2 regions of the Paenibacillus sp. G34 genome follow, and region 2 is predicted to be linked to the other one. Evidence: riboswitches for the same ligand, from Rfam matches in the RefSeq annotation. Region 2 holds a riboswitch; the other holds the start of a gene.
What was found. Region 2 has a riboswitch for glycine ahead of gcvT (glycine cleavage system aminomethyltransferase GcvT). Riboswitches for the same ligand answer to the same signal wherever they lie in the genome.
Positions count from the first base shown of each region.

Region 1 (6,479 bases), 2.2 Mb from region 2:
TCATCCGTCCAACCGAAGCGTTCCTGTGAGCTAATAAACACCCCCGGAATGATGCCACAAGATCCTGCCGTCGGCGTAGCCACAATACGTCCCATGGAGGCATTCACTTCCGATACACACAGTGCATAGGCCATAGCAAGGGCAGAAGCATCACCAGAGCATGTCTCGCCTTGGCGAATGTATTCGGCCATCTTTTTCCCGTCTCCGCCTGTCAGTCCGCTACGTGAGGTTGTATCTTCTGTAAGTCCTTTATGAACGGCTTCCTTCATCACCTGATAGTACTCCGACATCTGCTTCACCACGTCAGCTTCCGGTGTATTCGTCTCCTGTACCTGCTCTTCAATCATCAGCTGTGCAATTGTTTTGGACTCCGCAGTACAGATGGTATTCAATTCATGCAAATGTTTAAATCGCATTCGGATCCCCCCCTCGCTTTAGATCAATCACACGAATGTTCAGCACATGATCCAGTGAACGCAATTTATTCAAAATCTCTTCACTTGGAGGAGCATCCATCTCCATTGCAGTAAGAGCTTCACCGTCACGAGCTTTCCTATCTACTTGCATATACCCGATGTTCACTCCAGAGGAGCTGATTGCCGAGGTTACGGATGCCAGAACACCTGCTTTATCCGCATGACGCAAAACAAGTGTTGGAAACTCCCCGCTGATCTGTACACGAAAATCATTCAGTGCATGGACAGACACGCTACCGCCACCGATAGACGCGCCTATTAATGAGCATTCCCGTTCGCCGTGCCACAATTCAATCTTAACTGTGTTTGGGTGAGGAGCTGGCAGACCACTGGTGTAAAATTCAACTTCCATACCTGCTTCAACTGCAAACTGTTCTGCATCTGGTATACGCGGATCATCCGTAACGTAGCCCAGCAAACCTCCGATTAGAGCCAGATCGGTGCCGTGTCCCTGATAGGTATCTGCAAATGAGCCGTATAATGTAAGCCGAGCTCGTTCCGGAGTGCATCCCAGCCACTGCCGCGCAATTCGGCCCAGTCTTGCAGCCCCTGCTGTATGTGAACTGGATGGCCCCGTCATAGAAGGACCAATAATTGAAAAAACATCTTTAAATCGCACCTTATAACCCTCCAATTGGTTTCGTCATCGTTCTCCAGACAAGAAGACCACCATTATGTTCCTGATTTACTGAATGATGACATGAAAAAAGGACAGAAGAAGGCCACTCGCCCTCTCTCTGTCCTTGATACCTGAGAGTTTCATGATCGCAGCACCGGGCAGAACAAGATCAAGTACATTCACATACGAGTCTGTTCAGCGTGCTAACCCATCATATTCCCCTTGGGTGGCGCTTCTTTCGCGCACTCTCCAGAGTTGCGTCCAACGACGGTACGTTTACCTGAGAGATTAACAGTTATGCCGGGTGCATAACCACTTGCTCCTTCGGTGCCTTAAGCGGACCTACTAAAGTACGTTTTCGCAGCATCTCTACAATGCAACATACTGATCTGTACCGTACTTATTCAGCCCACTTAGGTCTCTCCCGCTCGTTATCATTCGCTGTATTCTGTTCATTCATTATAAAAGTTAATCATTCTGGCATGTATTCAATCATATACAGCGTAATATGCCGCACTGTATATGTCAACAAAAGTGACGTAATCATACGGACCTGTATTGTAAGATCTCTGGATAGCGGAAAATAACGATTCAACAGGATTGCCAAGGCAGGTTATACCTGGGAAATAAAGATTTATATTTTCTACATCTATCTCTATAATTTCTATATTTATATGCATCCTCTGATCGTAATGTTCAGCGTTCCCGCACTCGCATATTAGTCACCTTACTTCGAAAACTGTAGAGATTCAGCCCACGACTGTAGTTTTTCTTCTGTCCATGTTTCATTCTCTCCCATGACCGAATAACGAAGACCATCCTCACTCCACGACAAGTTCCGAATTATAGACATGTATGAACCTTCTGTATCACGAATGTTAACTTTCTTTTCCTCTGGAAGCAGCTTTTCATCTACGTTTTCCTCTGGTGCTTTAAATATGGTCATGCTGAGTTCTGGTTTGTTATCCTTCACATAGTATAACGTTACCTCATCCCGGCTATGTTCACCCATGGAAGAAGTCATCTCGATTCTCGATAATTGCAGATCTTCCTCCGCGTATTGTAAGAATGGCTTTCCTAGGGCCTTCTCGGCTTCTTCCATTGTAATCACTTTGTTATTCATTACATCATTCATTTTTTTCACTTCAACGTCTGCGGGAATGTCCAATGTAAATGTCTGATCCGTGAACTCAGGATTATAATCAATTACGTCATACAGAATCTCGGATTTGGTATCGCCATACGTACTGGTCGCTTTAACGACCGTCCATTTCTTGGGATCTATCCAATACTGGGATGACATCAACAATGAATTTCCCTCCTTAGGAGTCAATTCGATATGCATTACTTCACGATTTTGAAGTTTTTCTTGCCCCAGCATCTTCACGTTGTGAGTATCACGCATTCGTTCCAGTTGATCTAGCAGCATTTGCTTCTGCGTTGGGTTAGGTTCTTGCTGGAGCGCTGATGAGTCCATCGAAAATGCAGTTTTTGCCTCTTTTTCATAGAGCAGAATCTCAGGCCCGCTGTGAACCGCATAGCTTACATTCCCACCGTCCTCTGTTTCAATCCGCTTTTGTCCTGTTTTTCCGTCCACCCATTCTTTCACTTGTATCGTGTTTGTAATCTGCTCATCTGTCCACATCTTCAATACACCTTCTGCGTAGTAGGATGCTTGCTCCGACTCGGCAGTAATAATTTTATCAATCATGTCGTCTCCTGACATGCCAAGCAGTTCCTTTTCGGAACAACCCGCAAACAGTGAACCTGCGATCAAGGCTACTCCTAGTACTTTCCATCCACTTTTAATCACAATCCTTCATCCTCCTTCGTTAATATCTCTGAAAAATCATCGTTTCCTAGTTCCGGCAATCGGCATACTGCTACAGTTCCATAATGTTCCGAGGACCACATTCGCATATCTCCCCCATGCTTCAAAGCAATCCTTCTCGCTATGCTCAGTCCTAATCCAGAGCCCCCTGCATAGCCTTGTCTCTCCTGATTGTGATATTGAACGTAAGGCTCAAAAATCCGTTCCAGCTGTTCTGGCGGAATTGCCGGACCTTCATTTTGCACCAAAATTATAGTTGCCCCGATTCTATACGTATTAAGCTCCGTTCTTTGTGACAGATTGATCCACTCAGGTAACTCCTTTGATGAATCAATGATTGCAAGCCCAATTCTGCCGCTCGGTGGAGTATAACGAAGTGCGTTATGCACTAGATTATCGGTCAGACGCATCAATGATTCAGGGTGAATTCGGTAGAAGCGATTGGTACGTACAGACATCTGTATGGTGTGGTTTTTACGTTCCGCAAGTTCACCATAACTGCCAAGCAGCATTTCGAAAAACTCTTCCCCTTCTACCTCCACCATAGCCAGCTCCGAATCATCGGAGCCTAACGCTGTGTACATCTCGAGCTCTCCAATCATCTGTTTCATACGGCCAACATTCCTGGCAATCACCTCTTTGTACTCCTGTCTTTCCAATTGTTCAGAACGTACATCCATACTAAGCGCTTCTGCATAGGCACTGATGGACATCAGCGGTGTCTTTAAGTCGTGAGACAGAGATGCCACAATCATCTCTTTTTCCTTTTGTTGCTTCTCCACTTCCATTTGCGTTTGTCTTATGGTTTGTTGCATTGCATCAAACTGCTTTAACAACATCCCCATCTCATCATGACGTGTGTGACCACTTGTACCTTCTGGTTCCTCTCCACGGGCAAAGGTATGCATTCGATTCATCAACATCTTCATGGGATAGAAAAGCTTGCGTGATAATAACCACAGCACCGTGCCGTACAACAAAACAAAGAATAATACTGCTCCGCTAACGACCCATGTTGTTCGAATCGAGATACCATCCAGCCAATCTTGCCGCAGCATCGTTATTTCATAAATACCAACCAGTTCACCTTGATGCCATACCGGCTTTTTCAGCGAAAACGTGCGGTGACGAATCTGCAGATTGTACAGGTTTCGGTATAGTTCGGAAGTTCTCACAGTGTATCCGCTCGTTGTCCACGCATCCCCTCCAGAAGTAAACACACGAATACCTGAAGGCAAATAAAGATTAAAACTTATTTGTTTATTCGCAAGCTTAGGGAGGTTATGATGACGCTCGGGATCCTGTAATTCGTAAAGGGTTGGATCATTCAACACCTGCTCGATGGGGGAGAGACGTTCGGATAATTCTACATATTCCTTTACAGATCGCTGGTTCTCGTAATAGTTATATAGGGAAAATAATGCCCAGCCTGCTGCAATGGGCAACAACATGACAATCAAAAACGCAAGCATCAGCCAGTATTTCAGCTTCATTTGACCTGTTCTCCGATAAAGCGATAACCGCTCCCCCACACAGTTTCTATCCAGCGCGGCTGATGCGGCTCGTCACTCAACTTGGCTCGTAAGCTTTTTATATGCACGGTAACTGTGCCAGAATTCTCCTCTGCTGGCTGACCCCAGACATGTTCATAAATCTCAGTTTTGGTGAACACCCTGCCTTGATTTGAAGCCAGCAGCATGAGCAGCGCCCTTTCTTTTCCTGTTAATTGCAGATCGGTATCATTCAACCTCACCTGCTGATTCACTGGATGTATGGACAACCCGTCATTGTACAGCTGAAGAACCGAAGGCAATGGGCTGCCTAGATACCTGCGGTATCTGCTCAGATGAGCTTCAACTCGCGCTGTGAGTTCTGCCAGACTGAAGGGTTTCGTGATATAATCATCCGCACCCAAACCAAGTCCTTTGAGTTTGCTTTCCTCCTGTGTACGTGCGCTCATGATTAACACCGGAACATCACTGATTAACCTGACATGTTTACAGACCGTAAATCCATCCATCTCCGGCAGCATCAGATCGAGCAGGACAAGCTGATATTCTCCATTTCTAAAATCTTCCCAGCTCTCCAGTCCGCTTGATGCCCAAGTCACTGCATACCCTTCACGACGCAGATGGTCTAATAGTATACGGGCAATTTCCGGATCATCCTCCACGAGCAGTATGTTATCCGTATCTGTCATTGCGCTTTCATCCTCCCATGACTAAAGTGTAGCGAAAAATACATATGATTCTGCAAAGTTTATACTTTCTTTATAATTATGGATACACTATGTGCACGCGTTCCCAAGTTCTTACTAAGAACAAAAAGAGCTTCCTGAACCTCAGGACGCCCGGCAGTCTATGTTTAATTCATGAACAAGTCCTACTCCGCCTCCAGACCAGCGACATTGGTAAGTCAGCACCATATCACTGATTTGATTTACCCACCTTGAGATATACTTCTTTATTAATCGATGAGTTTTCATTATCAAACATGCCCCTTACTATCTGGAAAATCCCCCCTTCCTTATACGTGGTCCCCAATCGATAAAGCACCAATTGGTTAATTAACACTCCGTTACGTCTCAGGTTAACGTTTAAAGCCAATGCTCCAGAGTGTCGATACAACCAAGCATTGATACTCCTCTCTTTTTATTTTTTTGAAATCACGGCTGCCATGCTTAGTGAGAACACAAACAAAAGTAGGTACAACCAGACATGTCTGATTTCCAGTACCTCTTTCCCTAAAAGTGTGAGAACGGCCAGAGCAATTACACCCAGAGAGCCAAAGACACTCGAAATACTTAAAGAAGTTTTAAAAAATCTTAGCTTAACTCGTTCATCCGCATAAGGTATTCCCGTCTTTACTTGCTTCCTACGCTTGATAATATAAGGCATAGCTGCTGCAATGACAAAAGCAATTACCATTAAGACGTACTCCATTTTCATAACTCATCATCCCCTCTAAAAAATATTTCCTCAATCGACTTCTCAAAATAATCAGCAATTCTGAATGATAATTCTAAACTTGGATTGAATTTGTTGTTTTCAATTGCGATGATGGTCTGCCTAGTTACATGAAGGATTTTGGCTAATTCTTCTTGAGTAAGGCCGCTTTCTTTTCTTAATTTTTGTACATTGTTCAAAATCACCGGTAACAATCATCCTTATAAAGTAAAGTTTTGTATACATTAACATTAATCTACATCATCCAAAATGTAAAGTTTTATATACTTTTTTTTATCGTATATGGTTTTTACCTCAAAAGCTAAGCTGTAAACACACGAAAAATAGTGAATAGTTGACGGTAATAAATATCCGTAGGCGTTCTAATAAAAATCCACGAAAAGAGTCAAAATCATAGATGCTGGAGTGGGAACTCCTCACCGAACTGGTGAAATTCGTACAACGAAAAAAAGCATGATCCCTGAACACTTTCGTGCCCAAAATCATGCTCTAATTGAATATATCGCTGTAGTTGTTCCACTTTAACCGAAACGACCCATAATATATTCCTGCGTCAGACGATTGTCCGGGTTGGTAAAAATGTGTTC
Region 1 is NZ_CM166469.1:528,524-535,002, reverse strand. Features, by position in the region: gene sdaAA (L-serine ammonia-lyase, iron-sulfur-dependent, subunit alpha) at 1-416, opposite strand, end outside; gene sdaAB (L-serine ammonia-lyase, iron-sulfur-dependent subunit beta) at 406-1,095, opposite strand; glycine riboswitch at 1,212-1,350, opposite strand; glycine riboswitch at 1,355-1,532, opposite strand; gene AC1VYS_RS02540 (LolA family protein) at 1,823-2,908, opposite strand; gene AC1VYS_RS02535 (sensor histidine kinase) at 2,905-4,419, opposite strand; gene AC1VYS_RS02530 (response regulator transcription factor) at 4,416-5,126, opposite strand; gene AC1VYS_RS02525 (hypothetical protein) at 5,578-5,874, opposite strand; gene AC1VYS_RS02520 (helix-turn-helix transcriptional regulator) at 5,871-6,077, opposite strand; gene pstB (phosphate ABC transporter ATP-binding protein PstB) at 6,414-6,479, opposite strand, start outside.
Region 1: another riboswitch for glycine. It lies ahead of sdaAB (L-serine ammonia-lyase, iron-sulfur-dependent subunit beta); the one in region 2 lies ahead of gcvT (glycine cleavage system aminomethyltransferase GcvT).

Region 2 (6,479 bases):
CATCCAGCCATCTTCATAAGGAGAGCTGTTCACCAGTTCTGGCGAGTCCTGCAAAGCTTCATTGACTGCAATAATGGTACCGCTGACGGGTGAGAACAGATCCGACACCGTTTTGACCGATTCAATCGTACCGATGCTCTCTTCTGCTTTTACACTTGCTTCAAGATCAGGCAATTCTACAAACACAATGTCACCCAGCTGATGCTGTGCGAACTCGGTAATGCCAATACGTACGGTATCCTCCCCTACGGTTTGCACCCATTCGTGCTCTTCACTGTACAGGAAATCATTTCTCAATTCGCTCATCGATATCCGCCTCGCTTTTCATTAATGAGTGCATGCGTTCTTTGACCTTCACCTTTTTCCCAGACAATAGCGTATGACATTTCAGATTCAAATGTCAAGTTAGCTCACAATTTATATGAATTTCGACACCCCGACATGTGTAACCTTACGCTACTCTTTCTGCATATAATGGTGAATATTAGAATAGTAAGCGTACTCTTTTAAAATACACGAACATTAATACGTTCACAATACAAAATATTCGTATTTTACACTATTTTAATGATATTGTTCTTGACATCAGGAGTGTATTCACGTTTTAATGAGAAGAGAAACTGAAGTTAATTGGACTACGTATGAACCGCGGATGAATGTAAAGGGAGAGATTGCCTGTACACCCGGTTTGGGGATGTGCATGAGGCGGCGCCGAAGGAGTAAACCACCGACAAGCGGGGGTGAATCTCTCAGGCAAAAGGACTTTTACAGGACGCAACTCTGGAGAGCATCTAATCGTCCAGTTCGGACGTTATGATCACCCAAGGGGAAACCTGTCTACATAAACGGCGGGGTAACTCTCAGGTACAAGGGACAGAGCCTAAGAATACAGCGTGCTACTTGGCATGCCGGTTCTTTGGCCTGTCCTTTTCCTTTTTCCCAAAAAATGAAATGCAGGATACCGAATCGTCTACCTAAAGCGTGTCTGTTATAAATGACTGATCAACTTACTTATGACTGTACTTGTTTTATGACGGAATTGAACTTGAATTAACTAATTGGATAATTTGGATGTAGCTTTACTTAGTATCTCATCGCTTTTATATTTTGTTTATTACAACGAACCAAGCATTAAGACTCGGCTCTTAAAACGTGTTTCTATACTCGGCCCGCTAAAGGCCATAACGAGGTGATTGGATGTCTGATTTGTTAAGAACACCACTCTTCCCCCTATATGCGCAATATGAAGGCGTACGTTGCATTGATTTTGGCGGCTGGGAGCTCCCCGTGCAGTTTAGTGGTATTCAAAAGGAACATGAAGCGGTGCGTGAGCGCGCCGGACTGTTCGATGTATCCCATATGGGCGAATTCACCGTATCGGGTGAACAAGCGGAGGCCTTTTTACAGCACATGATGACTAACGATGTGACCACAATTGTACCAGGTCAGGCACAATACACGCTGATGTGTTACCCCGATGGCGGTGTGGTGGATGACCTGCTCATCTATAAACTCGCGGAGCAACACTACATGCTGGTCGTCAATGCCTCCAATATCGACAAAGACTGGGCATGGTTGCAGGAGCACATTATACCTGGGGTGAACATGACCAATGATTCCGAGCAAACGGCGTTGCTGGCGATACAAGGCCCTTTGGCGGTCGATATTCTCTCGAAGGTCACAGGTTCAGAGGTGGACGCAAGCACCATTGAACCGTTCCGCTTCGTGCAGCATGCCGAGGTATGCGGAGTAAAGTTGCTACTGTCGCGCACTGGATATACAGGTGAAGATGGTTTTGAATTGTATGTTGCAGCAGATCAGGCGGCCCTCGTATGGAACGGACTGATGGAAGCCGGTGCTGATGTAGGCCTCGTTCCAGCAGGACTTGGTGCGCGTGATACACTGCGATTCGAAGCGAAGTTGCCTTTGTACGGTCAGGAGCTGTCACCCACCATCTCTCCACTGGAGGCAGGGCTTGGCATGTTCGTGAAATTAAATGCCGGACCTTTTATCGGACATGAAGCTTTGTTGCAACAAAAAAATGACGGTCCTGCCCGCAAGCTGATTGGCATCGAAGTGCTGGAGCGTGGCATACCGCGGCCACATTACCCGATCTATGCGGACGGCGTTCAGATCGGTGAAGTGACAACCGGAACACAGTCCCCAACCTTGAAGCGTAATCTGGGCCTCGCCCTAATTGACAGCAAGTATGCTGCAATAGGCACTCCGCTGGAGATTGAGATCCGTGGCAAAAAGCTGAAAGCCGAGGTCGTCAAGACCCCTTTTCATAAACGGACACGTACGTCAAAGACACCTACTCAAGGAGCTGAGCAAGCATGAGCAAGCACCGCTACATTCCCATGACAGAACAAGACCAGAGCGCAATGCTGGCCACGATCGGCGTGGATACGCTTGAAGATTTATTCAAAGATATCCCGCAGGAGATTCGTTATCAGGGCGAGTTGCCTGTCTCCTCCAAACTGGATGAATATGCCTTAACTCGCCACATGTCGAAACAGGCTGGCTCCAATGCTAACTTTGAGACACATGCCAGCTTCCTCGGCGCAGGCATCTATGACCACCACATCCCTTCGGTCATCAACCATGTCATTTCCCGTTCGGAGTTCTATACAGCCTACACCCCTTATCAGCCGGAGATCAGCCAAGGAGAATTGCAGGCTATCTTTGAATTTCAATCGTATATTTGCGAGTTGACAGGTATGGCAGTAGCCAATGCGAGTATGTATGATGGTGCAACGGCCTTTGCGGAAGCAGGCAATCTTGCCGCCGCAGCTACCCGTCGCAAACAGCTTATCGTATCTCGCACCGTTCACCCGGAAGCCCGTCAGGTGTTGCAGGCGTACGCACATGGCCTCAGTCTTGAGATTGTAGAGATTGGTTACAAAGATGGGGTTACAGACTGGGATGCCCTGCAAGCAGCCATTTCAGACGATACCGCAGCGGTTATGATTCAAAGCCCGAACTTTTTTGGTGCCGTGGAAAATGTAAAGCATGCCGCCGACCTTGTGCACACGCACAAAGGACTGCTCGTGGTGAGCGCCAACCCGCTGTCGCTCGGTTTGCTGGAAGCCCCAGGCAAGCTGGGGGCCGACATCGTTGTAGGCGATGCGCAGCCCCTCGGAATCGCCGCATCGCTCGGCGGACCCACTTGCGGATACTTCGCCGTGTCCCAGGCTCACATGCGCCGGATTCCTGGTCGAATCGTCGGCCAGACAACCGATCGCAACGGCAAACGTGGTTTCGTGCTGACGCTGCAAGCCCGTGAACAGCATATTCGTCGCGAAAAAGCGACGTCCAACATCTGTTCTAATCAGGCTTTGTTAGCACTTAGTGCTTCTGTCTATATGTCTACCCTGGGAAGACAAGGCATGATCGATGTTGCTGATCTGAATTTGCAGAAGAGTTACTATGCACGAAATACGTTAGCCGCTATTCCAGGGGTGAGCCTCACTTTTACTGCCCCTACGTTTAACGAATTCGTCATCCAGCTCCCTGAAGGAACCGATGTGGATGCTCTTCAGCTGAAACTGCTGGATGCAGGCTTCATCGGCGGTTATGAACTCGGACGTGAATATTCGGAACTGGCAGGACATCTGCTCATTGCGGTCACCGAACGACGCAGCAAAGAAGAGATCGATGAATTCGCACGTGTATTGGAGGGATCGCTGTGACTCAGGAAACGACTACAAAAGCAAACATTGCGGGTACTTCACCGGATACATCTAACCTACCTCAGTCAGTCAATCAGCCGACTGGAATGGACTCAGAAGCCCAAGGAACCTCAACCAGTCCGCAAGTCGCACCGTCCGTTGCTCCCGAACAAACTCTGATTTTCGAATTGAGCAGTCCTGGTCGCGTGGCCTATTCATTGCCGGAATGTGATGTTCCCCGTCAGGATGCTGACACGTTGATTCCCCGGGAAATGCTGCGCTCGGAAGCGGCCGCGTTGCCGGAAGTATTCGAGGTTGATGTTATTCGTCATTATACGGCATTGTCCCGCCGCAACTTCGGGGTAGATAACGGCTTTTATCCACTTGGTTCCTGTACGATGAAATACAATCCGAAGATTAATGAAGATGTAGCACGTTACAATGGTTTTGCCAAAATCCATCCGTATCAGCATGAATCCAGTCTTCAAGGTGCTCTCGAACTGCTCCATACTTTACAAAATGATCTTGCTGGTCTGACAGGTATGGATGCCGTAACTCTGCAACCTGCTGCCGGAGCACACGGGGAATGGACCGGGCTTATGATGATTCGAGCTTATCACGAAAGCCGTGGTGAACTGCGTACCAAGGTCATCGTTCCGGATTCCTCACATGGCACAAACCCTGCCAGCGCAACCGTAGCGGGATTCGAAACGGTCACAATTCCGTCTCGCGCCGACGGTCTGGTCGATCTGGATGCACTGCGTGCTGCAGTCGGTTCAGATACCGCAGCACTCATGCTAACCAATCCAAACACGCTCGGTTTGTTTGAAAAGGATATTCAAGAGATTGCGTCCATCGTGCACGAAGCTGGCGGATTGTTGTATTATGACGGAGCCAACTCCAATGCCATCATGGGCATTACACGTCCTGGCGATATGGGCTTTGATGTGGTGCATCTGAACTTGCATAAAACGATGAGCACACCTCACGGTGGGGGTGGCCCTGGTGCCGGACCTGTCGGTGTAAAGAGCCGCCTGATTCCCTTCCTACCTAAACCGATGGTTGTTCAGAATGATCAAGGCATGTACGCTCTGGATTACGAAGGAAATCAATCGATCGGCCGGGTCAAAGCCTATTATGGCAACTTCGGCATCCTGGTTCGTGCTTATGCTTACATTCGCACCTATGGGCCAGAGGGTCTGCGTCGCGTATCCGAATGCGCTGTGCTGAACGCCAATTATATGATGGCTCGCTTGGCCCCCCATTACGAGATTCCTTATCCCGGCGTGTGCAAACATGAATTTGTTATGTCAGGCCGCCGCCTGAAACAGTACGGTGTGCGTACACTGGATGTAACCAAACGCCTGCTGGACTTTGGGTATCACCCGCCAACCATCTACTTCCCGCTTAATGTCGAGGAGTGCATTATGATTGAGCCAACGGAAACCGAGAGCAAAGAGACGCTGGACGGATTTATCGATACAATGATCCGTATTGCCAAAGAAGCAGAAGAAACACCGGAATTGGTGCTCAATGCTCCGTACGGCACGCCGGTAACTCGTCTCGATGAAACGACCGCAGCACGTAAACCTGTATTAAACTGTGCTTGCAGCTAAATAAGTTAAATTATTTTTTACGCATTCTGCTTCGATGATAACCCTTTCTTACAAGGTCTGTGATCCCAGGATTTCTGGATCTCCTTGTTCTTAAGAATAATCCGATGATAAGCGTAAGCTATCTATGTAATCCCCTTATGTATGATGAGGCATTCTCTCATTCTCACAAGGGGATTTTCTTTATCTTTCTATAACATTTGTAACACCAGCCGTCGTTTCGCACGTCAACAAAAAAAGCCGGCCCCCACTGAATCGTGGACACCGGCAATATTGCTACACTAAGGCAGCCCTTTATTCGGAAAAAGAAAACCTCAAATCCGGAGGAAACTCCGGCAAAATTACGCTTGAATGCTTTGAACCAGTTCAACCACTTGTTCAGCGGTTTGCATTTCCAAAGCTTTGGCAGCCAGTTCCTGCATATCTGCACGGGACAATTTGGTGATCTGGCTACGTGCTGGCAGAATGGAAGTTGCGCTCATGCTGAACTCATCCAGTCCAAGACCAAGCAGCAATGGAATTGCTGTTTCGTCTCCTGCCATCTCACCACACATGCCAGCCCATTTACCTTCACGATGCGCTGCATCGATAACCATTTTGACCAAACGCAAAATAGCCGGGTTGTATGGTTGGTAAAGATAAGATACACGCTCATTCATCCGGTCAGCAGCCATCGTGTACTGAATCAGATCGTTGGTACCGATACTGAAGAAGTCCACTTCTTTGGCGAATTGATCCGCCATTACAGCTGTTGATGGAATTTCGACCATGATCCCGAGTTGAATGCTATCAGAAACAGCGATCCCTTCAGCAACCAGCTTTTCCTTCTCTTCGAGCAGGACAGCTTTGGCTTCACGGAATTCACCCAGTGTTGCAATCATAGGGAACATGACACGCAGGTTTCCGTGTACACTTGCACGCAGTAATGCACGCAATTGAGTACGGAAGATATCCAGACGGTCCAGACACAGACGAACTGCGCGGAAGCCGAGGAATGGATTCATTTCTTTTGGCAGATCCAGATAAGGAAGCTCTTTGTCTCCGCCGATGTCGAGTGTACGAACTACGACAGGTTTGCCTTCCATTTTTTCAAGTACAGCTTTGTAAGCATTGTACTGAATGTCTTCGGAAGGAAGCTTGTCTCTTCCCATGTACAAGAACTCGGTACGATACAAGCCTACCGCCTCGCCGCCGT
Region 2 is NZ_CM166469.1:4,831,343-4,837,821, forward strand. Features, by position in the region: gene gcvH (glycine cleavage system protein GcvH) at 1-306, opposite strand, end outside; glycine riboswitch at 653-775, shown strand; glycine riboswitch at 779-879, shown strand; gene gcvT (glycine cleavage system aminomethyltransferase GcvT) at 1,198-2,340, shown strand; gene gcvPA (aminomethyl-transferring glycine dehydrogenase subunit GcvPA) at 2,337-3,692, shown strand; gene gcvPB (aminomethyl-transferring glycine dehydrogenase subunit GcvPB) at 3,779-5,287, shown strand; gene ptsP (phosphoenolpyruvate--protein phosphotransferase) at 5,626-6,479, opposite strand, start outside.